Regions from separate parts of the Streptomyces sp. LN549 genome, predicted to be linked through region 1. Evidence: predicted binding sites of a transcription regulator. Region 1 holds the regulator's gene; the other holds the start of a gene.
The links. The regulator HspR, encoded in region 1, represses chaperone genes until heat shock. The targets are predictions, from matches to a motif close to TTGAGNNNNNNNNNCTCAA.
Positions count from the first base shown of each region.

Region 2: a site for HspR is predicted at 1,573-1,591, ahead of lon (endopeptidase La). Genes of this name have one in related genera too.

Region 1 covers NZ_JAZHRI010000002.1:4,143,350-4,154,471, reverse strand. Annotated here, with positions in the region: gene SH922_RS18670 (FG-GAP repeat domain-containing protein) at 1-167, opposite strand, end outside; gene SH922_RS18665 ((Fe-S)-binding protein) at 354-2,621, opposite strand; gene SH922_RS18660 (sugar transferase) at 2,714-3,412, opposite strand; gene dnaK (molecular chaperone DnaK) at 3,752-5,599, shown strand; gene grpE (nucleotide exchange factor GrpE) at 5,596-6,246, shown strand; gene dnaJ (molecular chaperone DnaJ) at 6,328-7,518, shown strand; gene SH922_RS18640 (heat shock protein transcriptional repressor HspR) at 7,520-7,966, shown strand; gene SH922_RS18635 (LuxR C-terminal-related transcriptional regulator) at 7,997-9,007, opposite strand; gene SH922_RS18630 (LuxR C-terminal-related transcriptional regulator) at 9,004-9,984, opposite strand; gene SH922_RS18625 (helix-turn-helix transcriptional regulator) at 10,168-11,016, opposite strand.
Region 2 covers NZ_JAZHRI010000002.1:5,950,000-5,961,121, reverse strand. Annotated here, with positions in the region: gene lon (endopeptidase La) at 1-1,550, opposite strand, end outside; gene SH922_RS27175 (isochorismatase family protein) at 1,761-2,339, shown strand; gene SH922_RS27170 (nucleotidyltransferase domain-containing protein) at 2,395-3,213, shown strand; gene SH922_RS27165 (RNA polymerase sigma factor) at 3,272-3,874, shown strand; gene SH922_RS27160 (hypothetical protein) at 3,871-4,791, shown strand; gene SH922_RS27155 (ABC transporter ATP-binding protein) at 4,802-5,587, shown strand; gene SH922_RS27150 (hypothetical protein) at 5,584-6,936, shown strand; gene SH922_RS27145 (hypothetical protein) at 6,933-7,565, shown strand; gene SH922_RS27140 (spermidine synthase) at 7,670-8,362, shown strand; gene SH922_RS27135 (response regulator transcription factor) at 8,598-9,335, shown strand; gene SH922_RS27130 (ATP-binding protein) at 9,332-10,408, shown strand; gene SH922_RS27125 (multifunctional oxoglutarate decarboxylase/oxoglutarate dehydrogenase thiamine pyrophosphate-binding subunit/dihydrolipoyllysine-residue succinyltransferase subunit) at 10,666-11,122, shown strand, end outside.

The sequences.
Region 1 (11,122 bases):
GGGGTGTCGCCGTTCTTGGGGGCCGGCGAGGCGGGGGAGCCCGTGCAGGCCGTCAGCAGGAGTACGCAGGCGCAGCCGATCGCCGCGGTGGCTGCCGCGCCGGCCGGTCCGCCGGTTCGCGCTGTCGCTCCCGCCCCTGCCCCTGCTTCTGTCCTGCGTATCCGCACGGATACCTCCGGTACGTATCCCCGTGGGAATACCTCGTACGTCTCGTCGGTCCCGGCCGTCCGCCGGCGCGCATGCGCCTCACGACCGCCCCACATGATGCGTCACCGGGGCGGCAAAGCAGAAGCGGCCGGTCCTGCCCCCGAGGCAGGTCCGGCCGCTTGTGCAACGCGGTGGCGCGGTTCCGGTTACTTCACCGGTTCCGGCTCCGGCGCGTCCGCCGGTTCCGGCTCGCCCGCGGGGTCGGCCGGGGTCTTCACGGAGTCGAGCAGCAGCTGCGACACGTCGACCACCTGGATCGACTCCTTCGCCTTGCCGTCGTTCTTCTTGCCGTTGACCGAGTCGGTCAACATGACGAGGCAGAACGGGCAGGCGGTGGAGACGATGTCCGGGTTGAGGGAGAGGGCCTCGTCGACGCGCTCGTTGTTGATGCGCTTGCCGATCCGCTCCTCCATCCACATCCGGGCACCACCGGCGCCGCAGCAGAAGCCGCGCTCCTTGTGGCGGTGCATCTCCTCGTTCCGCAGACCCGGGACCTTCGCGATGATCTCGCGCGGGGGCGTGTAGATCTTGTTGTGACGGCCCAGGTAGCAGGGGTCGTGGTACGTGATCAGACCCTCGACCGGCGTCACCGGGATCAGCTTGCCCTCGTCCACCAGGTGCTGGAGCAACTGCGTGTGGTGGATGACCTCGTACTCGCCGCCGAGCTGCGGGTACTCGTTCGCGATGGTGTTGAAGCAGTGCGGGCAGGTGGCGACGATCTTCTTCGACGCCTTCGCCTTCTTCGTCGAGTCGTCCTCGTCGTCCTCGCCGAACGCCATGTTCAGCATCGCGACGTTCTCCTGGCCGAGCTGCTGGAACAGCGGCTCGTTGCCCAGGCGGCGGGCCGAGTCACCCGTGCACTTCTCGTCGCCGCCCATGATCGCGAACTTGACGCCCGCGATGTGCAGCAGCTCCGCGAAGGCCTTGGTGGTCTTCTTGGCCCGGTCCTCCAGGGCGCCGGCGCAGCCGACCCAGTAGAGGTAGTCGACCTCCGAGAGGTCCTCGACGTCCTTGCCGACGATCGGGACCTCGAAGTCGACCTCCTTGGTCCACTCGACGCGCTGCTTCTTGGCGAGCCCCCAGGGGTTCCCCTTCTTCTCCAGGTTCTTGAGCATCGTGCCCGCCTCGGACGGGAACGCGGACTCGATCATCACCTGGTAGCGGCGCATGTCGACGATGTGGTCGATGTGCTCGATGTCGACCGGGCACTGCTCCACGCACGCACCGCAGGTGGTGCAGGACCAGAGCACGTCCGGGTCGATGACGCCGTTCTCCTCGACCGTGCCGATCAGCGGGCGCTCGGCCTCCGCGAGGGCGGCGGCCGGAACGTCCTTGAGCTGCTCCTCGGTCGCCTTCTCGTTGCCCTCCATGTCCTTGCCGCCGCCGGCCAGCAGATACGGGGCCTTGGCGTGCGCGTGGTCGCGCAGGGACATGATCAGGAGCTTCGGGGAGAGCGGCTTGCCCGTGTTCCAGGCGGGGCACTGCGACTGGCAGCGGCCGCACTCCGTACACGTGGAGAAGTCGAGGATGCCCTTCCAGGAGAACTGCTCGACCTGGGAGACACCGAAGACGGCGTCCTCCGCCGGGTCCTCCCAGTCGATCTCCTGGCCGCCCGAGGTCATCGGCTGGAGCGCGCCCAGTGCGACCTCGCCGTCGGCGTTCCGCTTGAACCAGATGTTCGGGAAGCCGAGGAAGCGGTGCCAGGCGACACCCATGTTGGTGTTGAGCGAGACCGTGATCATCCAGATCAGCGAAGTGCCGATCTTGATCATCGCGACGAAGTAGATGAGGTTCTGCAGCGTGCCGAGTGCGAGTCCCTTGAAGGCGAGGACCAGCGGGTACGAGACGAAGTACGCGGCCTCGTAGCCGCCGACGTGGTGGATCGCACCCTCGAGGCCGCGCAGGGTCAGGATCGCGAGGCCGATGACGAGGATGACGTACTCGACGAAGTACGCCTGCCAGGCCTTCGAGCCCGCGAACCGTGACTTGCGGCCGGCCCGGGAGGGGAGGTTCAGCAGCCGGATGGCGATCAGCACGAGGATGCCGACCGTCGTCATCAGGCCGATGAACTCGATGTAGAGCTCGAACGGCAGCCATTCACCGATGATCGGCAGCACCCAGTCGGCCTTGAAGAGCTGTCCGTACGCCTGGAGCAGCGTAGGCGGCAGCGTCAGGAAGCCGATGGCGACGAACCAGTGCGCGAAGCCCACGATGCCCCACCGGTTCATCCGGGTGTGGCCGAGGAACTCCTTGACCAGGGTGATCGTGCGCTGCTTGGGGTCGTCGGTGCGGCTGCCTGCCGGTACCGGCTGTCCGAGGCGGACGAACCGGTAGATCTGCGCGACCGCTCGGGCGATGAGCGCAACGCCGACGACGGTCAGCACCAGCGACACGATGATCGCGGCGAGTTGCATTTGGGGGCTCCTCGGGCCTGCGAGGGTGGGATCCAGCGATGAATGCTGCTTACTAAGCGGTAACTTAATCAGTCTGTGCTGACACTATCCACTTATTCCGCCGTCCTGTAGCCGGGCAGGCGGTGATTTGTGTCGCTCAGGTCTGCCTTGCCGCGCCGGGCGAGACCGCGGGCCGCCCTGCGCAGGGGTGCGCCGACGGCTTCCGCGAGGATCGCCAGGTCCAGACCCGGCCGATGGTGCTCGGCGTAGTGCTGGTCGAGGAGATCCGGCTCGTCCCACGGCATCGTCGAGCGGTGGCGGATCTGGGCCAGGCCGGTCAGGCCGGGCTTCAGCTCCCGCCGCCAGTCTCGCGTACCGGCCGGCCGTGCGTGCACGCGGCCCGGCGTGAGCGGGGCCGGGCCCACGAGGGAGAGCTCGCCCCGTACGACATGGGGCAGCCGGGAGATCACGTGCAGACGCAGCCGCCGGGTGCGCAGCGACCGCAGGACGAAGGGCCTGCCGTCCATTCCCACCCGGGTCGAGCGCGTCAGTACGCCTCCGGGGCCGCGCTGCACGGCAAGGGCCAGGGCGGCCGCGGCGAGCAGCGGGGCGGCCAGGATCAGGAGGGCCGAGCCGAGGGTCAGGTCCAGGGCGCGCTTCGCGGTGGGGCGGGGCGGGACCGCCGGTGCCAGTGACCTCAGGGCCGTGCGGGCCGCCGCGAGGCGGGAGGCTCGCGGTGGCCGCCAGGGGCGCCCGGCCGGTCTCCGTCGCTGCCACGGCCCGTGACTCTGCCATTGCCTCTGCGTCTGCATGGTGCGCACCTGCCTGGGTCGGCTGACTGGAGTCGGCGGACCGTGTGCCGGTTTTGTACGGCTCACGGCATTTTGTGACAGAACAATCCCATGAGGCGATGATGGTGGGGGCCGTGTGGCCCGTGGGGGCGGGCGGGTGTCGCCCGTAAGCGGGCCGGATTTGCCGCCGATCGCCGGTATGCGACGTGTGTCCGCCGTCGCGAATCTCGGCGTTCTGCCCGGTGGCGCGCGGTGTGTGCACGATAGTTGAGTCGACTCGACTCAGGTCTGTTGACTCTGGGGCGGGTGTCGTGCATCCTTGAGTCAGATCCACTCAAGTAGTCAGTTGGAGGAATTGAAATGGCACGTGCGGTCGGCATCGACCTGGGCACGACTAACTCCGTCGTCAGCGTTCTCGAAGGCGGCGAGCCCACCGTCATCACCAACGCCGAAGGCGCCAGGACCACGCCGTCCGTCGTCGCCTTCGCGAAGAACGGCGAGGTTCTGGTCGGCGAGGTCGCCAAGCGCCAGGCAGTGACGAACGTCGACAGGACGATCCGTTCGGTCAAGCGCCACATGGGCACTGACTGGAAGATCGACCTGGACGGCAAGAGCTTCAACCCGCAGCAGATGAGCGCCTTCATCCTGCAGAAGCTGAAGCGTGACGCCGAGTCCTACCTGGGCGAGAAGGTCACCGACGCGGTGATCACCGTCCCGGCGTACTTCAACGACTCCGAGCGTCAGGCGACGAAGGAGGCCGGCGAGATCGCGGGCCTGAACGTCCTGCGTATCGTCAACGAGCCGACGGCCGCCGCGCTGGCGTACGGGCTCGACAAGGACGACCAGACGATCCTCGTCTTCGACCTCGGTGGCGGCACCTTCGACGTGTCCCTCCTGGAGATCGGCGACGGCGTAGTCGAGGTGAAGGCCACCAACGGTGACAACCACCTCGGTGGTGACGACTGGGACCAGCGCGTCGTCGACTACCTGGTGAAGCAGTTCGCCAACGGTCACGGCGTGGACCTGTCCAAGGACAAGATGGCTCTCCAGCGTCTCCGCGAGGCCGCGGAGAAGGCGAAGATCGAGCTGTCGTCCTCGACGGAGACCTCGATCAACCTGCCGTACATCACGGCGTCGGCCGAGGGCCCGCTGCACCTGGACGAGAAGCTCACGCGCTCGCAGTTCCAGCAGCTCACCGCTGACCTCCTGGACCGCTGCAAGAACCCGTTCCACAACGTCATCAAGGACGCGGGCATCCAGCTCTCCGAGATCGACCACGTCGTTCTCGTCGGCGGCTCGACCCGTATGCCGGCCGTCGCCGAGCTCGTCAAGGAGCTCACGGGCGGTCAGGATGCCAACAAGGGTGTGAACCCGGACGAGGTCGTCGCCATCGGCGCCTCGCTCCAGGCCGGTGTCCTCAAGGGCGAGGTCAAGGACGTCCTGCTCCTCGACGTCACCCCGCTGTCCCTCGGTATCGAGACCAAGGGAGGGATCATGACCAAGCTCATCGAGCGCAACACCACGATCCCGACCAAGCGCTCGGAGATCTTCACGACGGCCGAGGACAACCAGCCGTCCGTGCAGATCCAGGTCTACCAGGGCGAGCGCGAGATCGCGGCGTACAACAAGAAGCTCGGTATGTTCGAGCTGACCGGTCTGCCGCCGGCCCCGCGTGGTGTGCCGCAGATCGAGGTCGCGTTCGACATCGACGCCAACGGCATCATGCACGTCGCTGCCAAGGACCTCGGCACCGGCAAGGAGCAGAAGATGACCGTCACCGGTGGCTCCTCGCTGCCGAAGGACGAGGTCAACCGGATGCGCGAAGAGGCCGAGCAGTACGCGGACGAGGACCACCGTCGTCGCGAGGCCGCCGAGTCCCGCAACCAGGGCGAGCAGCTCGTCTACCAGACGGAGAAGTTCCTCAAGGACAACGAGGACAAGGTCCCCGGCGACGTGAAGACGGAGGTGGAGACCGCGCTCACCGAGCTGAAGGAGAAGCTCAAGGGCGAGGACACCGCCGAGATCCGTACCGCCACCGAGAAGGTCGCGGCCGTCTCCCAGAAGCTGGGCCAGGCGATGTACGCCAACGCCCAGGCCGAGGGCGGCCCGCAGGCCGACGCGCAGCCCGGTGCCGAGCAGGCCCAGGACGATGTCGTCGACGCCGAGATCGTCGACGACGAGAAGGACTCCAAGGGCGGTGCGGCGTGACCGAGGAGACTCCGGGCTTCGAGGAGAAGCCCGACGTCCCCTCCGGCGCCACCCCTGACGACGCCGAGCCGAAGGCCGCCACCCCCTCTTCGGAGGAGGCGGCGGCCCCGGCCGGGGACGCGAACCAGACAGCCGGTCTGACCGCTCAGCTGGACCAGGTCCGCACCGCGCTCTCCGAGCGCACGGGCGACCTCCAGCGGCTCCAGGCCGAGTACCAGAACTACCGCCGCCGCGTGGAGCGGGACCGGGTCACGGTCAAGGAGATCGCAGTCGCGGGTCTCCTGTCCGAGCTCCTGCCCGTGCTCGACGACGTCGGCCGGGCCCGCGAGCACGGTGAGCTCGTGGGCGGGTTCAAGTCGGTGGCCGAATCGCTGGAGACGATCGTCGCCAAGCTCGGACTGCAGCAGTTCGGCAAGGAGGGCGAGCCCTTCGACCCGACGATCCACGAGGCCCTGATGCACTCGTACGCGCCGGACGTCACCGAGACGACCTGCGTGGCGATCCTGCAGCCGGGGTACCGGATCGGCGAGCGCACCATCCGCCCCGCGCGGGTGGCGGTGGCCGAACCCCAGCCGGGGGCCACGCCCGCGGCCGCGAAGGAAGAGAAGAGTGACGACGAGGAGAGCGGTGGCGGCGAGGAGGTCTGACATTCCGTCCGACCACCTGGCACCACACCGCTCGCCCATCCGCCCGGCCATGTGGCCGGTCGTCCGGAAGGAGGGACGTCGATGAGTACGAAGGACTTCGTCGAGAAGGACTACTACAAGGTTCTCGGCGTCCCGAAGGACGCCACCGACGCCGAGATCAAGAAGGCGTACCGGAAGCTCGCCCGCGAGTTCCACCCGGACGCCAACAAGGGCGACGACAAGGCGGAGGAGCGTTTCAAGGAGATCTCCGAGGCGAACGACATCCTCGGTGACACCAAGAAGCGCAAGGAGTACGACGAGGCACGCGCCCTCTTCGGCAACGGCGGCTTCCGCGCCGGACCCGGCGGAGCCCAGGGCAACTTCAACTTCGACCTGGGGGACCTCTTCGGAGGTGCCCCGGGCGGGGGCCAGGGCGGTGCCGGCGGGTTCGGCGGCGGTGGCGGCCTGGGAGATGTCTTCGGCGGCCTCTTCAACCGGGGCGGCAGCAGCACCGGAACACGGGTGCAGCCGCGCCGCGGCCAGGACATCGAGTCCGAGGTGACGCTCAGCTTCACCGAGGCCGTCGACGGGGCCACGGTCCCGCTGCGGATGTCCAGCCAGGCGCCCTGCAAGGCGTGCTCCGGCACCGGCGACAAGAACGGCACCCCCAGGGTCTGTCCGACCTGCGTCGGCACCGGCCAGGTGTCGCGCGGCAGCGGCGGCGGGTTCTCGCTCACCGATCCCTGCGTGGACTGCAAGGGCCGGGGCCTCATCGCCCAGGACCCCTGCGAGGTCTGCAAGGGCAGCGGCCGGGCGAAGTCGTCCCGCACCATGCAGGTCAGGATTCCGGCGGGCGTTCTCGACGGCCAGCGGATCAGGCTGCGCGGCAAGGGCGCCCCGGGCGAGCGCGGCGGACCGGCCGGTGACCTCTATGTCGTCGTCCACGTCGACGCCCACCCGGTCTTCGGCCGCAAGGGCGACAACCTCACGGTCACCGTGCCCGTCACCTTCACGGAGGCGGCGCTCGGCGGCGAGGTGAAGGTCCCCACGCTCGGCGGACCGCCGGTCACGCTGAAGCTTCCGGCCGGCACGCCCAACGGGCGCACCATGCGGGCCAGGGGCAAGGGCGCGGTCCGCAAGGACGGCACCCGCGGCGACCTGCTGGTCACCGTCGAGGTGACGGTCCCCACGGACCTGGGCCCCGAGGCCCGGGACGCCCTGGAGGCCTACCGAAAGGCGACCGCGGACCAGGACCCGCGGGCGGAGCTGTTCCAGGCAGCGAAGGGAGCTTGAGGTGGACGGCCGACGACGTAATCCGTTCGAACTCACCGATGAATCCCCGGTGTACGTGATCTCGATCGCGGCCCAGCTCTCGGGCCTGCATCCTCAGACGCTGCGCCAGTACGACCGCCTCGGCCTGGTCTCGCCCGACCGCACGGCCGGACGCGGACGGCGCTACTCGGCCCGCGACATCGAGCTGCTGCGCACCGTGCAGCAGCTGTCGCAGGACGAGGGCATCAACCTGGCCGGCATCAAGCGCATCATCGAACTGGAGAACCAGGTCGCGGCCCTTCAGCAGCGCGTCGCCGAGCTCTCGGCGGCCGTGGACGGGGCGGCGGTGGCCATGCAGCAGCGCGAGGCGCAGGTGCATGCGTCGTACCGGCGCGACCTGGTGCCGTATCAGGATGTGCAGCAGACCAGCGCCTTGGTGGTCTGGCGGCCGAAGAGGCCGAAGGACTGAACAGGGACTGCTTCCCGTGCAAGGAGCCCGTCACCCCGCAACGTCGGGGGTGACGGGCTCCTCTGCTGTGCGCGGCGGTGCGGGCTCGGCGATGCCGGAGCGGACGAGGAGGGCGCCCAGCTGGGTTCGGCTGGTGGCGCCGAGTGTCTGCATGAGCCTGGAGATGTGGGCGCGGCAGGTGCGGACGCTGATGCCGAGTGTGCGGGCGACGGCCTCGTCCTGGTTTCCCTCGGTCAGGAGGCGCGCGATGCTCTGCTGGACGGCGGTGACGGGGGCGCCGGGGACGGCTGTGGGGAGTTGCTGGGTGAACGGGGTGGCCAGGGTCCAGACGGTCTCGTACATCTGGGCCAGGAAGGCGACGAGGGCGGGGTGGCGGATCTCCAGGGCGGTGCTGCGGTCGGGGTTGGCGGGAATGAAGGCGACCTTGCGGTCGAAGACGAGGAGGCGGTCGATGGCCTGTTCCAGCGTGCGCACCTGGAGGAGGGAGCTGGGCAGTTGGCCCATGTACGTCCTGAGTGCGGGGCTGTAGCGCGCGGAGTGCTGGTAGATGTGGCGCAGCCGGACACCTCGCTCAACCGTGGGAAGGGTGCCGGACAGCGCCGTCCGGAGCTCTTGGGGCGGCCGCGTGCTGCCGGGCTGGATCGTAAGGATCTCGTCGTCCGCCTCCCCCAGGGAACGGGTGATGGCCGCCTGGATCGCCGCCGGTCCGACGAGGACGGTGATGGCGAGGTGCGGGGCACCGCTGAAGGAGGCGGCCAGCGGGACGAGCGCCTTGGCCAGGATGTCGGAGGTCCGGACCTGGTCCAGTAGCCCCTGTGCCAGGGGGTGCAGCAGACTTGCCAGGGCGGCTGACGGCGGTACGGGGAGCAGGAGGCGGCCGTCGTGCGGGTCGGGCAGGAGGAGCGCCGTGTCGATCAGGCAGGGCGCTGCCTCGGCGGCGGACCGGGCGAGGCGGCCTTTGGCCAGTGCTTCGGTGTAGAGGCTGACAGCCGCCTCGCACAGATCGAGGTCGCTGTGCGCGTGCACGGGTACAGCTGTCATGTCTCGGTGTGTCCGGCGATCCCGGACTGGACGAGGAGGGCGCCGAGGTGGGTACGGCTGGTGGCGTCGAGGGTCTGCATGAGCTTGGCGATATGCGTACGGCAGGTGCGGACGCTGAAGCCCAGCTTCCTTGCCACGGCCTCGTCGTGGTGTCCCTGGACCAGGAGCCGGGCGATGCTGAGCTGGACGGCGGTGACGGGAGTGCCCGGGGCGGCTGTCTGCAGGTGTTCGGCGATCGGAGTCGCCTGCGCCCACAGGACTTCGTACACCTGCACCAGGTAACGGACCAGCGCCGGATGCCGGATCTGGAGAGCCACATTTCGGTCGGCCGTCGCGGGGATGAACGCTGTTGCGTGGTCGAAGACGATGAGCCGGTCGATAGTCTGTTCCATCGTTCTGACCTGCACCTGTCCTGGTGGCATCTGCTCCAGGTAGCTTCTGAGGAGGGCGCTGTAGCGAGCTGGGTGCTGGTAGATGTGGCGGAGCCGGGCTCCTCTGCCCACAGCTGACAGACCGTTGGCGAGGCCCTGCTCGATCTGCTCGGGCGATCGGTAGCCGCCTGGCTGAGCCGTCAGCACCTCTGTTTCGGCGACGGCGGCTGCTTCGTGGAGAGCAGCGTCGATCAGCCTCTTGCCTTCGAGCACGGTGATGGACAGGTTGGGGTCCTCGCTCGCGATGGCCGCCAAGGGGGCGAGGGAGTCGACCAGTGCCGCGCTGCGGCGTATCTGTTCATAGACGTTGCGCGTGATGGGCTGCAGCAGATGGGCGAGCGCGGCCGAAGGCGTGGCAGGGCACAGCATCGCCGGATCCCGGGGGTCCGGGTGGAGCAGGGCCATCTCGACGAGGCAGGGGGCCGGTGAGATCTCCGCTCGTGGGAGGCGCCCGCGGCGCAGGGATTCGGAGTAGAGCCGGATTGCCGGCTCGCACAGTTCGGAGTCGCTGTGCGGGTGATTTGGTATGCCCGTTTCCGTGCCCATCTGGACCCCCTCATTCTTTGCAGTGCAACAAGATGACGGTGGTGAAACCCTAGCGGCCGGGGGAGTGTTGACCCGTTGGGGGAGCCGGGAACTCCCCCGGCTGATTCAGGGCACAGCCATGCTCTCCCCCGTTGCGTGGTTGCGCCCCCGGCCCGGGGGTGGGGAACTTTGGGTGCCGGCCGGTCAGGAATCCTGTTCCAGGATTCCTGACCGGGCGATCAGATAACCGAGTTGCGTCCGGCTCTTGCTGCCGAGGGCTGCGTTCAGTTTGGCGATATGAGTCCGGCAGGTGCGCACGTTCATGCCGAGGCGCCGGGCGATCGAGTCGTCGACGTGTCCTTCTACGAGGAGCTGGGCAATGGAGCGCTGGACACCGCTGATGCCCTCCGGGGTGGGGTCGTACCGCACGTCCTCCAGAAGCGGGGTGGCGCGCTGCCAGAGCTGTTCGAAGACTCTGGTCAGGTATGCCACCAGGCCCGGGTGGCGCAACTCCAGTGCCACTTCCGCATCCTCCTGGGCAGGGATGAAGGCCACCGTGTGGTCGAAGACGAGCATGCGCTCGACGAGTTCTTCGAGGGTGCGGATCTCGACCTTGCCTTCCGCCAGACGCTCGGCGTAGGCATACGTCCCATGATGGTGGCGGACGGTGTGCTGATAGAGCGTGCGAATGCTGACGCCGCGGTCGATCACGGCCTGTCCGCGCTCGACGCCTTTACTGAGAATGAGCTCACTGCGCCCGCCACCCGGCTGGATGGTGAGGACTTCGGTGGTGCACTCGGCCGTTGCGACGTCAATGGCGGCATTGATTCTGGCGTTGCCTTCCAGCACGGTGATGGCGTGCGTGGTCGGTGCGTCCTGGGCGCTGATGTCCATGAACGGTTCGAAGGACTCCGCCAGTTCGAGGGAGCGTCGACGCCGGTCCTGGATCTCCCGCTCGATGGGGTGGAGGCGCTGTGCGAGTGCGGCCGACGGAGGTACGGGACGGAGCCACTCGGGGTCGTCGGGGTCCGGGTGCAGCAGGGCGAAGTCCATCAGGCACGGTGCGGGCGCCACGTCAGAGCGAGGTATCCGTCCCGATCGCAGTGCACTGGCATAAAGGCGCTGCCCTGCTTCGCATAGGTCGGTGATCCCATGAGGA
Region 2 (11,122 bases), 1.8 Mb from region 1:
TGGTCGCGGGCGATGACGACCTTCTCGTCCTCGGTGTAGCCGTCGAGCCTGACCAGCTCCATCCGGTCGAGCAGCGCCTCCGGGATGGCTTCCAGGACGTTGGCGGTGGCCAGGAAGACGACGTCGCTGAGGTCGAGTTCGACCTCCAGGTAGTGGTCGCGGAAGGTGTGGTTCTGCGCCGGGTCGAGCACTTCGAGCAGGGCTGCGGCAGGGTCGCCCCGGAAGTCGGAGCCGACCTTGTCGATCTCGTCGAGCAGGACGACCGGGTTCATGGAACCGGCCTCCTTGATGGCGCGCACGATGCGGCCCGGGAGTGCGCCGACGTACGTACGCCGGTGGCCTCGGATCTCCGCCTCGTCCCGGACACCGCCGAGCGCGACACGGACGAACTCACGGCCCATGGCGTGCGCTACGGACTCGCCGAGCGAGGTCTTTCCGACACCGGGCGGCCCGACCAGGGCCAGCACCGCACCGCCGCGCCGGCCTCCGACCACACCCAGCCCGCGGTCGGCGCGCCTCTTGCGCACCGCGAGGTACTCGGTGATGCGCTCCTTCACGTCCTGCAGGCCCGCGTGCTCGGCGTCGAGGATCTCCCGGGCGCCCTTGATGTCGTACGCGTCCTCGGTCCGCTCGGTCCACGGCAGTTCGAGGACGGTGTCGAGCCAGGTCCTGATCCAGGAACCCTCGGGGCTCTGGTCGGAGGAGCGCTCCAGCTTGTCGACCTCCTTGAGCGCGGCCTCGCGGACGTGCCCGGGAAGGTCGGCGGCCTCGACGCGTGCCCGGTAGTCGTCGGACTCGTCCTCCGGGTCACCGTTGAGCTCGGAGAGTTCCTTGCGTACGGCGTCGAGCTGGCGCCGCAGCAGGAACTCGCGCTGCTGCTTGTCGACGCCCTCCTGGACGTCCTTGGCGATCGACTCGGCGACGTCCTGTTCGGCGAGGTGCTCACCGAGCCACTGGATGGCGAGCTTCAGCCGGGCCACCGGGTCGGCGGTCTCCAGCAGCTGCACCTTCTGGGCGGTGGTGAGGAAGGGGGAGTATCCGGAGTTGTCGGCGAGCGCGGAGACGCCCTCGATCTGCTGGACCCGGTCCACGACCTGCCAGGCGCCACGCTTCTTCAGCCAGCTGGTGGCGAGCGCCTTGTACTCCTTGACCAGCTCGGCGGCGGATCCGGGGAGGGGCTCGGGGACGGAGACGTCGACCCGGGTCCCTTCCACCCAGAGCGCGGCACCGGGACCGCTGGTCCCGGCCCCGATCCGCACGCGTCCCCGGCCGCGGATGAGCGCGCCCGGGTCGCCGTCCGAGAGCCGTCCGACCTGCTCGACGGTCCCGATGACACCGATCCCGGTGTAGGTCCCGTCGATGCGCGGAACGAGCAGCACCTCGGGCTTGCCGCCGCCTTCTCGGGCTGCGGCCTGTGCGGCCTCCACCGCGGCACGTACATCGCTGTCGGACAGGTCCAGAGGCACCACCATCCCGGGCAGCACGACCTCGTCGTCGAGCGGCAGCACAGGCAGGGTGAGCGGTGTGACCGCATTGGACTCAGTAGCCATGATCTCCCCTTCGGCAGTCAAGTTGAGCTATGCAGACTCAATGCTCCTGAGCCGCTCAATGTTCCCGGGGGTGCGTTCGCTGTGAGCGATCACGGTGTGGCTGCCTCTGCGTGCCCCGTTTCCAACGCCGCAGGGGGCCTCCGTAGTCCCGGTCCCTGCCCCGTACGAAATCCCGTGGAGGCCCGCTGCGCCGCCGGACAGGATGGCCCCATGAACAGTTCAGCGCTTCCCTCACAGGCCCTGCTGGTCGTGGACGTCCAGAAGGCGGGTGTGACCGGCGACCGGGCCGTGCCCGGCGCGGCCGGACTGCTGGGACGGACGACGGACCTGATCGCCCGTGCGCGCAGGAGCGGTGCGCTGGTCGTGCACCTTCAGAACGACGGTGCACCCGGCGCGGGCGACGAGCCGCACACACCGGGCTGGGCGCTCCACCTGCCGGTCGAGGCGGGCCCCACGGAGTTCGTGATCCGCAAGACCAGGGACGACGGCTTCGCCGGCACGCCCCTGGGCTCCTTGCTGAGCGGGGCGGGCGTCGAGGCGGTCGCCGTGTGCGGCGTGATGTCGGAGATGTGCGTCCAGGCGACGGCGCGCACCGCCCTGGCCCTGGGCTACCGGGTCGTCCTCCCTCACGACGCGCATGCGACGCAGGACATCCCGGCAGCTCCCGGCATCAGCGAGGCGGTCCCGGCCGCCGTGGTGTCCCGGGTGGCCGCGTGGGCGATCAGCGGGGATGCGGAGGTCACCGTGCCGGCCGCGGACGTGAGGTTCGGGGCGCCGCCGCGGGCGTAGCCGTAGCCACGCGGATGGGCTGGTCAGAGGGGAGCTGGACGGGCAAAGTGCCCCCATGGACGACAACCGAGGGCTGAAGCGGGACGGCACCATCGCGCGGGAGGGCTCACTGAGCCGGGTGCAGGAGAAGTTCGCGCCTGTCGTCGCGGCGGCCCGTTCCCGGATCACCGAGGTCTTCGGTCCCGACCGGCTGGACAGCGCCTACGTCTACGGCAGCATTCCGCGTGGCACGGCCACACCCGGGGTCTCCGACCTGGACCTCCAGCTCGTGCTGCGCGGCGAGCCCACCGGGCCGGACCGCGCCGACGCCGACACCGTCGAGGCCCAACTGGACGCGGCCTTCGACGAGATCGACGGGGTGGGCATCCTGCTGAGCGGCGCGGACACGCTGCTCAGCGCACTCGAACGCCACGACGGGGGCTTCTTCCTCGCCTGCCTGTGCACCCCGCTGCTCGGCGACGACCTCGCCGCCCGGCTGCCGCGCTACCGGCCGACCTCGCTGCTCGCCCGCGAGACCAACGGCGATCTGTGCCTGTTGCTCCCGCGCTGGCACAAGCAGGCCGCCGAGGCCACCACGGACGCGGAACGCCGCGCCCTGAGCCGCCGCGCCGCCCGCCGGATCGTCCGTACGGGCTTCACCCTGGTCATGCCGCAGTGGGGCGGCTGGACCAGTGACCTGGCCGAGTCCGCCGAGCTCTTCGCCCGCTACTACCGGCACCGTCCCGGGCGAGCCCGGCAGATGCGGCTGGCCGCCCGCACGGGCCGCACCCCGACCGCCGACCCGGCCGTCCTGTCGATGCTCGTCGACGACCTGGCTCCGTGGCTGGCGGCCGAACACATCGCGGTGCACGGCGAGAAGGCACCGCGCCCCTGACGGCATCTTCGGGCGCCGCACGTGAACCGATCAGGGTCCGGGCTGCGATAGAGGGGGTGTGAGCCACTTGGGCCCCTCGGGGGACGACCGGAACGACGAGGCGCTGCTGCGCGCCGTCGCGCAGGGGGACCCGACGGCCCTGTCCGCGCTCTACGACCGCCATGCCGGCTGGCTGCTGGCCCGGCTGAAGCGGCGGTGCGCGGACCCCGAGACCGTACGGGAGGTGCTGCAGGACACCTTCGTCACGGCCTGGCGCTCCGCCGGTTCGCACCGGGGCGCCGAGGCGGGCGGCTGGCTCTGGGTGATCGCCGCCCGCCGGCTGGTCGACGCGCAGCGGACCCATGCCAGGACGGAGCGCGTGGCACAGGCCGAGCACGCCGGGAGCGGGCAGTGGGCGGCCGCCGTGCCGTCCGCCGAGGAACGGGTCCTGGCCGGTCTCGAATACGGCGACGTGGGTGCCGCGCTCGACCGGATCTCGCCCGAACTCCGGGAGGTCCTGCGGGCGACGGTCATCGACGGGCTCACGACCCGGGAAGCCGCCCGGCTGCTCGGCATACCGGAGGGGACGGTCAAGACCCGGGCGCTGCGGGCCCGCCGCGAGCTGCGGACGGCACTGGACCGGCTGGTTGTGGAGAACGGCCCCTTGGGAGGAACCGCATGACGGTCTGGCACGTGGGCGACGGACTGGCCCGGAGGTACGCCGCGGGCACGGCGGCCGAGACGGACGCCTGGTCGCTGGAGAAGCACGTCGAGTCGTGCGCACCCTGCGCGGCCCGGGTCTCGGCTTCGGTACGCGACCGGGGGGACGCGGCACCGCTGCTGGAGGGGGTGCGCGCGGCGGTGCTGGCAGCCGCGGCTGCCGAGCCGGTGCGGGGGCGCTCGTGGCGGCGGGTGCGGGGGACGCTGCGGACGCGGGGGCGTCCGCGGTTGCCGGCACCGGGGCCCGCCACCCGGATCGGGCGGGTGCTGTGGGCCGCCGGGCCCGCCCTGCGGGGGTCGTGGGCGGCGGCGCTGGTACTGGTGGCGCTCGGGGCCGTCGCCCTGGCGTACGGGGGCGGGCTCGGCGGCACGGCGCGGCCCCTGCTCCTCGTCGTCGCGCCGGTGCTGCCGCTCGCCGGGGTCGGCCTCTCGTACGGGCGCCCCGCCGACCCGATGCATGAACTCACGGCCACGACTCCGGGCGGCGGGCTGCGGCTGCTGCTGGTCAGGACCGCCATCGTGCTCGCCGTCACCGTCCCGGTGCTCGCGCTCGCCTGGGCGGTGCTGCCCGCATCGGCCGGCGGTCCGGGGGCCGTGGCGTGGCTGCTGCCGGGACTGGCCATGACGCTGGCGGCGCTGGCGCTGAGCAGTTACGTCGGCTGCCGCACCGGCGCCTCGTCCGTCGCCGCGTGCTGGGCCGCCGCCGTCGCCGTACCGACCGTCGGAACACCGCCGTCGGGGCTCGACGAGCCGCTCGCGGCAGCAGTCCGCTACTTCGCGGGGCCGGCCGCACAGGGCGGCTGGGCGGCCGCGGCCGTGCTCTGCGCCGGGCTGCTGACCCTGCGCCGCAGATCCTTCGACCACCTGGAGAAGTCATGAGCGTGATCGCATGAGCAGCACCGTCAGAGTTTCGGGGCTGACGGTCCGGCATCGCCGTACGACCGCCCTGGAAGGCATCGATCTCGACTTCGCACCCGGGGTGCACGGACTTCTCGGACCGAACGGCGCCGGCAAGACGTCGCTGATCAGAGTGGTGTCCACGGCCGCCGCTCCGACCGCCGGCCGGGTCGAGCTGCTGGGCAGCGAGGTGGGGGCGGCCGCTGACCACCGCAGCCGCGCGGCGGTCCGGCGCAGGCTGGGCTATCTGCCGCAGGAGTTCGGCTACTACCCGGGCTTCACTGTCCGCGAGTTCGTCGCCTATGTGGCGTGGCTCAAGGAGATGGACGGCGCCCTGATCGCGAGCGCCGTGGAGCGTGCGGTGGACCGGGTGGGCCTGACGGACCGGATCGACGCCCGGATGAAGACCCTGTCGGGCGGCATGGTGCGGCGCGTGGGCATCGCGCAGGCGATCGTCAACGAACCGGAGTTGCTGCTGCTCGACGAGCCGACCGCCGGTCTGGACCCGGAGCAGCGGGTGGAGTTCCGCACGCTGATGCGGGAGCTCGGCGAACGGGCCACGGTCATCCTCTCCACGCACCTCGTCGAGGACGTGGCCACGGCCTGTTCCAATGTGACGCTGGTCGAGGCGGGCCGGATCGCCTACCGGGGGACGACGGCCGAGCTGTCGGCCCTCGGCAGCGAGGACGGCGAGGGGGACCGGCTCGACGGCAGCCCCATCGAGCGCGGCTACACCGCCGCTCTGCACACCCACCGTGCGACGGCGGCCGCCCGATGACGACGACCGGAACCCTCACCACCGAACAGCAGGAGTCCCCCGGGCCCCGCTCCCGTTCGCCCCGCTCGCCCGCCGCGTACCGTCCGACGCTCCTCGTACTGCGGACCGAGCTGCGCCGCGGTATCGCGCCGTGGACCGGTGTCGGTACTGCGGTCACGCTCGCCGTCACCATGGCGGCCAAGGCCGACACCTGGCAGGGGAACTGGGGCGAAACCCAGGGACTGCTGCATTCCGGGGCCACCTTGCTCGTCGGTCCGCTGGTGGCAGCCGCTTCCTGCTGGCAGGGTGCCCGCGACCACCGGCGTTCGACCACCGAGCTCTGGCTCTCCACCCCGCGTGCCAGGTCCACGCGGGCCGTGGTGGCCGCGCTGCCGCTCGCCCTCTGGGCGGTCGCCGGGTATCTCGTCGCACTGACCGCCTCGCTGCTGGCCACCTGGCCGTACGCCGGGGGCGGCAGCCCGTTCCCGTCCTTCGCCGTCGCCGACAGCGCCTTCCTGGGCGCTGTCGGCCTGGTGGGATTCGTCGTCGGGCAGCGGTGCCGGTGGCGGCTGGCCGCGCCCGTTCTCGCCGTGCTGCTGTACCTCGTGCTGGGCGTTCCGAGCTACGCCGACTCCTCGGCCCAGTTCCTCGACCCTGCCGTGCAGTACGCGCTCGACGGGTCGCTGCCCGTGTGGTGGTTCGCCCCCGCAATGGTGGCGTGGACCTGCGGTCTCGCCCTGGCCGCAGTGATCGTCCACGCGGCCAGGCGCCGGTTCCTCGCCGTCGTACCGCTGGCCGTGGCGGCGGCCGTCGCCCCGCTGATCGTGCACACCGGCCCCGGTCTGCTGCGGGAGGACCCGGCCGCGGGCCGCATCGTCTGCGCGGACGGCACCCCGCAGCTCTGCCTGACCGAGTACGACGCATCGCTGCTGCCGCAGGTCTCCCAGGCGCTGTCCGGACTGTTCGGGCGGCTGGACGGAGTGCCGGGGGCACCGGCCCGCTACGTGAACCAGGACCCCCTGCACGGCTCCGACGAAGCCTGGGTACCGGCGCCGAACCTCGGCTGGTACCTCCTGCGAGGGCGACTGCACCACTCGGAGGACTTCGTCCGGCAGGTGGCCTCCAGCGTGGTGAACCGGGAGTGCCCGGATTCCCTCTACACCGACCGCTCCGCCGGCGGCCATCGGGTGATGGCGACCGACGAAGCCGTCAGGTACTGGCTGGCCGACGCGTCGCAGACCCCCGACGCGGAGAAGACCCCACAGCTCCGCCGGCTCGAAGCCATGCCGGCTCCCGAGCGCCGGGGCTGGCTCGGCCGCTTCCTGGCCACGCGCACGAGCTGCTCCCCGACCGAGGTGCCCGTCCTGTGAACACGGCCGCCGGAACCCCCGCGAAACGTTCGGCACTCCTCCCCGTCCTCTATGTCCGCTCCCGCGGTCTGCCCCGGACCGCCGCCGCGCTGGCCTGCATCGTTCTCCTCGCCGCCTGGTCCGCCGACCGGCTGGAGGACCGCTTCGACCCGAGCGCCCGCGTCCCGGTCCTCGTGCTGGCGCCGCTGCTGGTGTCCGCGGCCATCGGCACCAGCCTGTACGCCGCCGCCGACGAGCTCGACCGGACCGCCGTGCACCGCTGGTGGCCGCGGCGGCTGCTGCATCTGCTCGCGCTCACCGTCCCGGCCGCGGCGGCTCTCGCGCTGGCCGTCCCCGGGCATCCCGAGACGTTCGGCGCACCCGGCATGATCCGTAACGTGCTCGGCGCCACCGGGGTGGCGGCCGCCTCAGCCGCCCTCATCGGTGCCCGGCTGAGCTGGCTGCCGATGACGGTCTACAGCAGCGCGGTGTACCTGGCGGCCCCGCGCACCCCGGGAGGTGCGGCATCCCTGTGGGCCTGGCCGATGCAGCCGGGGCCGCAGGCCGGGGCGTGGGTGGTGGCGCTGCTGGCGTACGGGGCGGGGACCGCACTGTTCGCGGTACGCGGGGCCCGCCCCGAACGCGGCTGACCACTCCCCGATCGGCCCGTGTTCGGGCAAACCGCTGGCCCGGCCGCCTCCGGGCGGGCCAGGATGGCGGGGACACCGACCGCCATCCACCGGAGATCAGCGCCATGCCCCTCGCCCTCGGCCCCGACGCCCTCGCCCCCGTCACCCTGGACCGCCGCGAGGGACCGTACGGAGAGGTCGTCCTGCGCAGGCGGGGCGAAGACTTCGAGATCATCGCCAACGGGTGCTTCCTGATGGACACCTCCGACGGGCGCTCGGAGCGGCTGCTGATCGACGCCGCGCTCGACGCACTGCCCGCAGACCGGCCCGCTCCGGCGGTGCTCATCGGCGGGCTCGGTGTCGGGTTCTCGCTCGCCCGGGCCGCCGCCGGGCCGCGATGGGGGCGGATCGCGGTCGCCGAGCGGGAGCAGGCCATCGTCGACTGGCACCTGGACGGGCCGCTGGCCGGCATCTCGGGGGCCGCGCTCGCCGATCCACGGACCGTGGTCCTGACGACGGACCTCGTCGCTTACCTCCGTACGACTACGGACCGTTACGACGCCCTGTGTCTGGACATCGACAACGGGCCGGACTGGACCGTCACCGAGGACAACGGGAATCTGTACTCCCCCGCCGGACTCGCCGACTGCCACGCGCGGCTCACGCCGGGCGGCGTGCTCGCGGTGTGGTCCGCACAGCCGTCCGCGGCGTTCGAACAGGCCTTGCGGAATGCCGGATTCCGTGGGGTTGGGACGGAAGAAGTAGGCGTTGCCCGAGGTGTGCCCGACGTGGTCCATCTCGCAATTCGAGCAGGCTGAGATCCCCCCACCGGGTATGCGGGACCCGGGACGCCCGGGGTCCAAGCGCCACAAGCGCGACACTCCGCCTCCTCTGTTCCCCCCGGACCGCCGCCGCGGCCTTGCACCCTGCGTAGCCGGGAGCCCTCCGCTGCCTTTACGCTGCTGACCGATAGCGGGATCACCCAAGAAATTCACGAGCGAAGACCGTACGTCCGGGGGAATGGCCCCCGTGAAAACGGGCAGGGGCGGGGCGATGGAACAGACACACACCACCCACACAGGTGTCGCGGCCACCCCGGGCGCACAGCGCCGCGTGCTGGTGGTCGAGGACGACGCCACGATCGTCGATGCCATTTCCGCCCGGCTGCGGGCCGAGGGCTTCCTGGTGCAGACCGCGCTCGACGGCCCTGCGGCCGTGGACGCGGCCGAGGCCTGGCAGCCGGATCTGATGGTGCTCGACATCATGCTTCCCGGCTTCGACGGCCTGGAGGTCTGCCGCCGCGTGCAGGCCCAGCGCCCGGTGCCGGTACTGATGCTGACCGCCCGGGACGACGAGACCGACATGCTCGTCGGTCTCGGCGTCGGCGCCGACGACTACATGACCAAGCCGTTCTCCATGCGTGAGCTGGCGGCCCGGGTCCACGTGCTGCTGCGCCGGGTGGAGCGGGCCGCACTGGCCGCCGTGACGCCCCGCAGCGGAATACTCCGCCTCGGCGAGCTGGAGATCGACCACGCGCAGCGCCGGGTGCGGGTGCGTGCGGACGATGTCCATCTCACGCCGACCGAGTTCGATCTGCTGGTCTGCCTGGCCAACACCCCGCGCGCGGTGCTCTCCCGTGAGCAGCTGCTGGCGGAGGTCTGGGACTGGGCGGACGCCTCGGGCACCCGTACCGTCGACAGCCACATCAAGGCGCTGCGCCGCAAGATCGGCGCCGAGCGGATCCGTACCGTGCACGGCGTCGGCTACGCGTTGGAGACCCCCGCGCCATGACCGGGCCCGGACAGGGGCTGCGGCCGTTCTCCATCAAGGCCAAGCTGGGCACGCTCGTCGTGGTCTCGGTGTTCATCACGACCGGGCTGCTCATGGTGGCCCTGCGCACACGCACCGAGCTCCGGTTCATCACGGTGTTCTCGGTGATCGCGACCCTGCTGATCACCCAGTTCGTGGCGCACGGTCTGACCGCGCCGCTGGACGAGATGAGAGCGGTGGCCCGGTCGATCTCGCACGGCGACTACACCCGGCGGGTGAGCGGCGCCGACCGGCGCGACGAGCTCGGCGACCTGGCGCAGACGATCAACCTGATGGCGGACGATCTGGCGGCCGTCGACCGGCACCGCAAGGAGCTGGTGGCAAACGTCTCACATGAGCTGCGCACGCCCATCGCGGCGCTGAGAGCCGTGCTGGAGAACGTCGTGGACGGGGTGTCCTCGGCCGATCCGGAGACGATGCGCACGGCCCTGAAACAGACGGAACGGCTCGGCAGGCTGGTGGAGACGCTGCTGGACCTGTCCCGGCTGGACAACGGCGTGGTCACGCTGAAGGCCGGCCGCTTCGAGGTGTGGCCCTACCTGTCGGGGATCCTCAAGGAGGCGAACCTCGCCGCCGCACACCGCCGGCTGTCCTCGGGCTCCGGCAACCACTCCCGCAAGGACGTCCATCTGCACCTGGACGTGTCGCCGCCGGAGCTGACCGCGCACGCGGACGCCGAGCGGCTGCACCAGGTGGTGGCCAACCTGATCGACAACGCGGTGAAGCACAGCCCACCGCACGGCCGGGTCACCGTGCGCGCCCGGCGCGGCGGGCAGCCCGAGTCACTGCACCTGGAGGTCGTGGACGAGGGGCCCGGCATCCCTGAGTCCGAGCGGCACCGGGTCTTCGAGCGTTTCAACCGCGGCGAGGTGGCGTCCCCGCACGGTCCGGGCAGCGACGGCGGTACTGGACTGGGGCTGGCGATCGCCCGCTGGGCGGTGGATCTGCACGGCGGCCGGATCGGTGTGGCCGAATCCGCTCGCGGCTGCCGCATCCGCGTCACTCTTCCGGGGACCCATCAACCGCGAGGTTGACATAGGGTTCGAACCGGAAGGGCGCGTTCTACGTGTTCTGTTCAAGGGGTACGGTCCAAGGGGCCGTAACTGCGGTCTCGCGTACCCGGAGCGAAGCGGAACCAAGCTTGTTTCCCGCCATTTCCTGCCCCGAAACCCGACTTTCGATGTGACTTGCACGACGAAGACCGGCCCGGCCTGCATGGAACGGCCGGGGAGGCGTAGCCTTGATTTCCGCTGTCCATCACCTTGTGAAGCGGAAGAGGGCGGTTGCCGCCGTGTCGTCTCAGTCCCCCAGTAACTCGAGCATCTCGACCGACCAAGCCAGCCCGGGTACGAACCCGGCTGCTGCTTTTGGCCCCAATGAGTGGCTCGTCGACGAGATCTACCAGCAGTACCTCCAGGATCCCAATTCGGTCGATCGCGCCTGGTGGGACTTCTTCGCCGACTACAAGCCGGGTACGTCCGGCACGGCGGACAAGCCCGTTCCCGGCGCCGCAGCCGCGGGGGCTGCGGTGCCTGCGGCTCCGGCCGCCGCCGCACCGGCCCCCACCACCGCGCCTGCCGCACCTGCGCAGCCCGCGGCTCAGGCCCCGGCCGCACCCGCTGCCCCGGCGCCCGCACCTGTCGCGTCCGCACCTGCCGCCCCAGCGGCTCCGGTGAAGGCCGCCCCGGCGAAGGCGGCACCGGCTCCGGCCGCGAAGGCTGCCGCCACCCCGGCAACCGAGGCCCCGG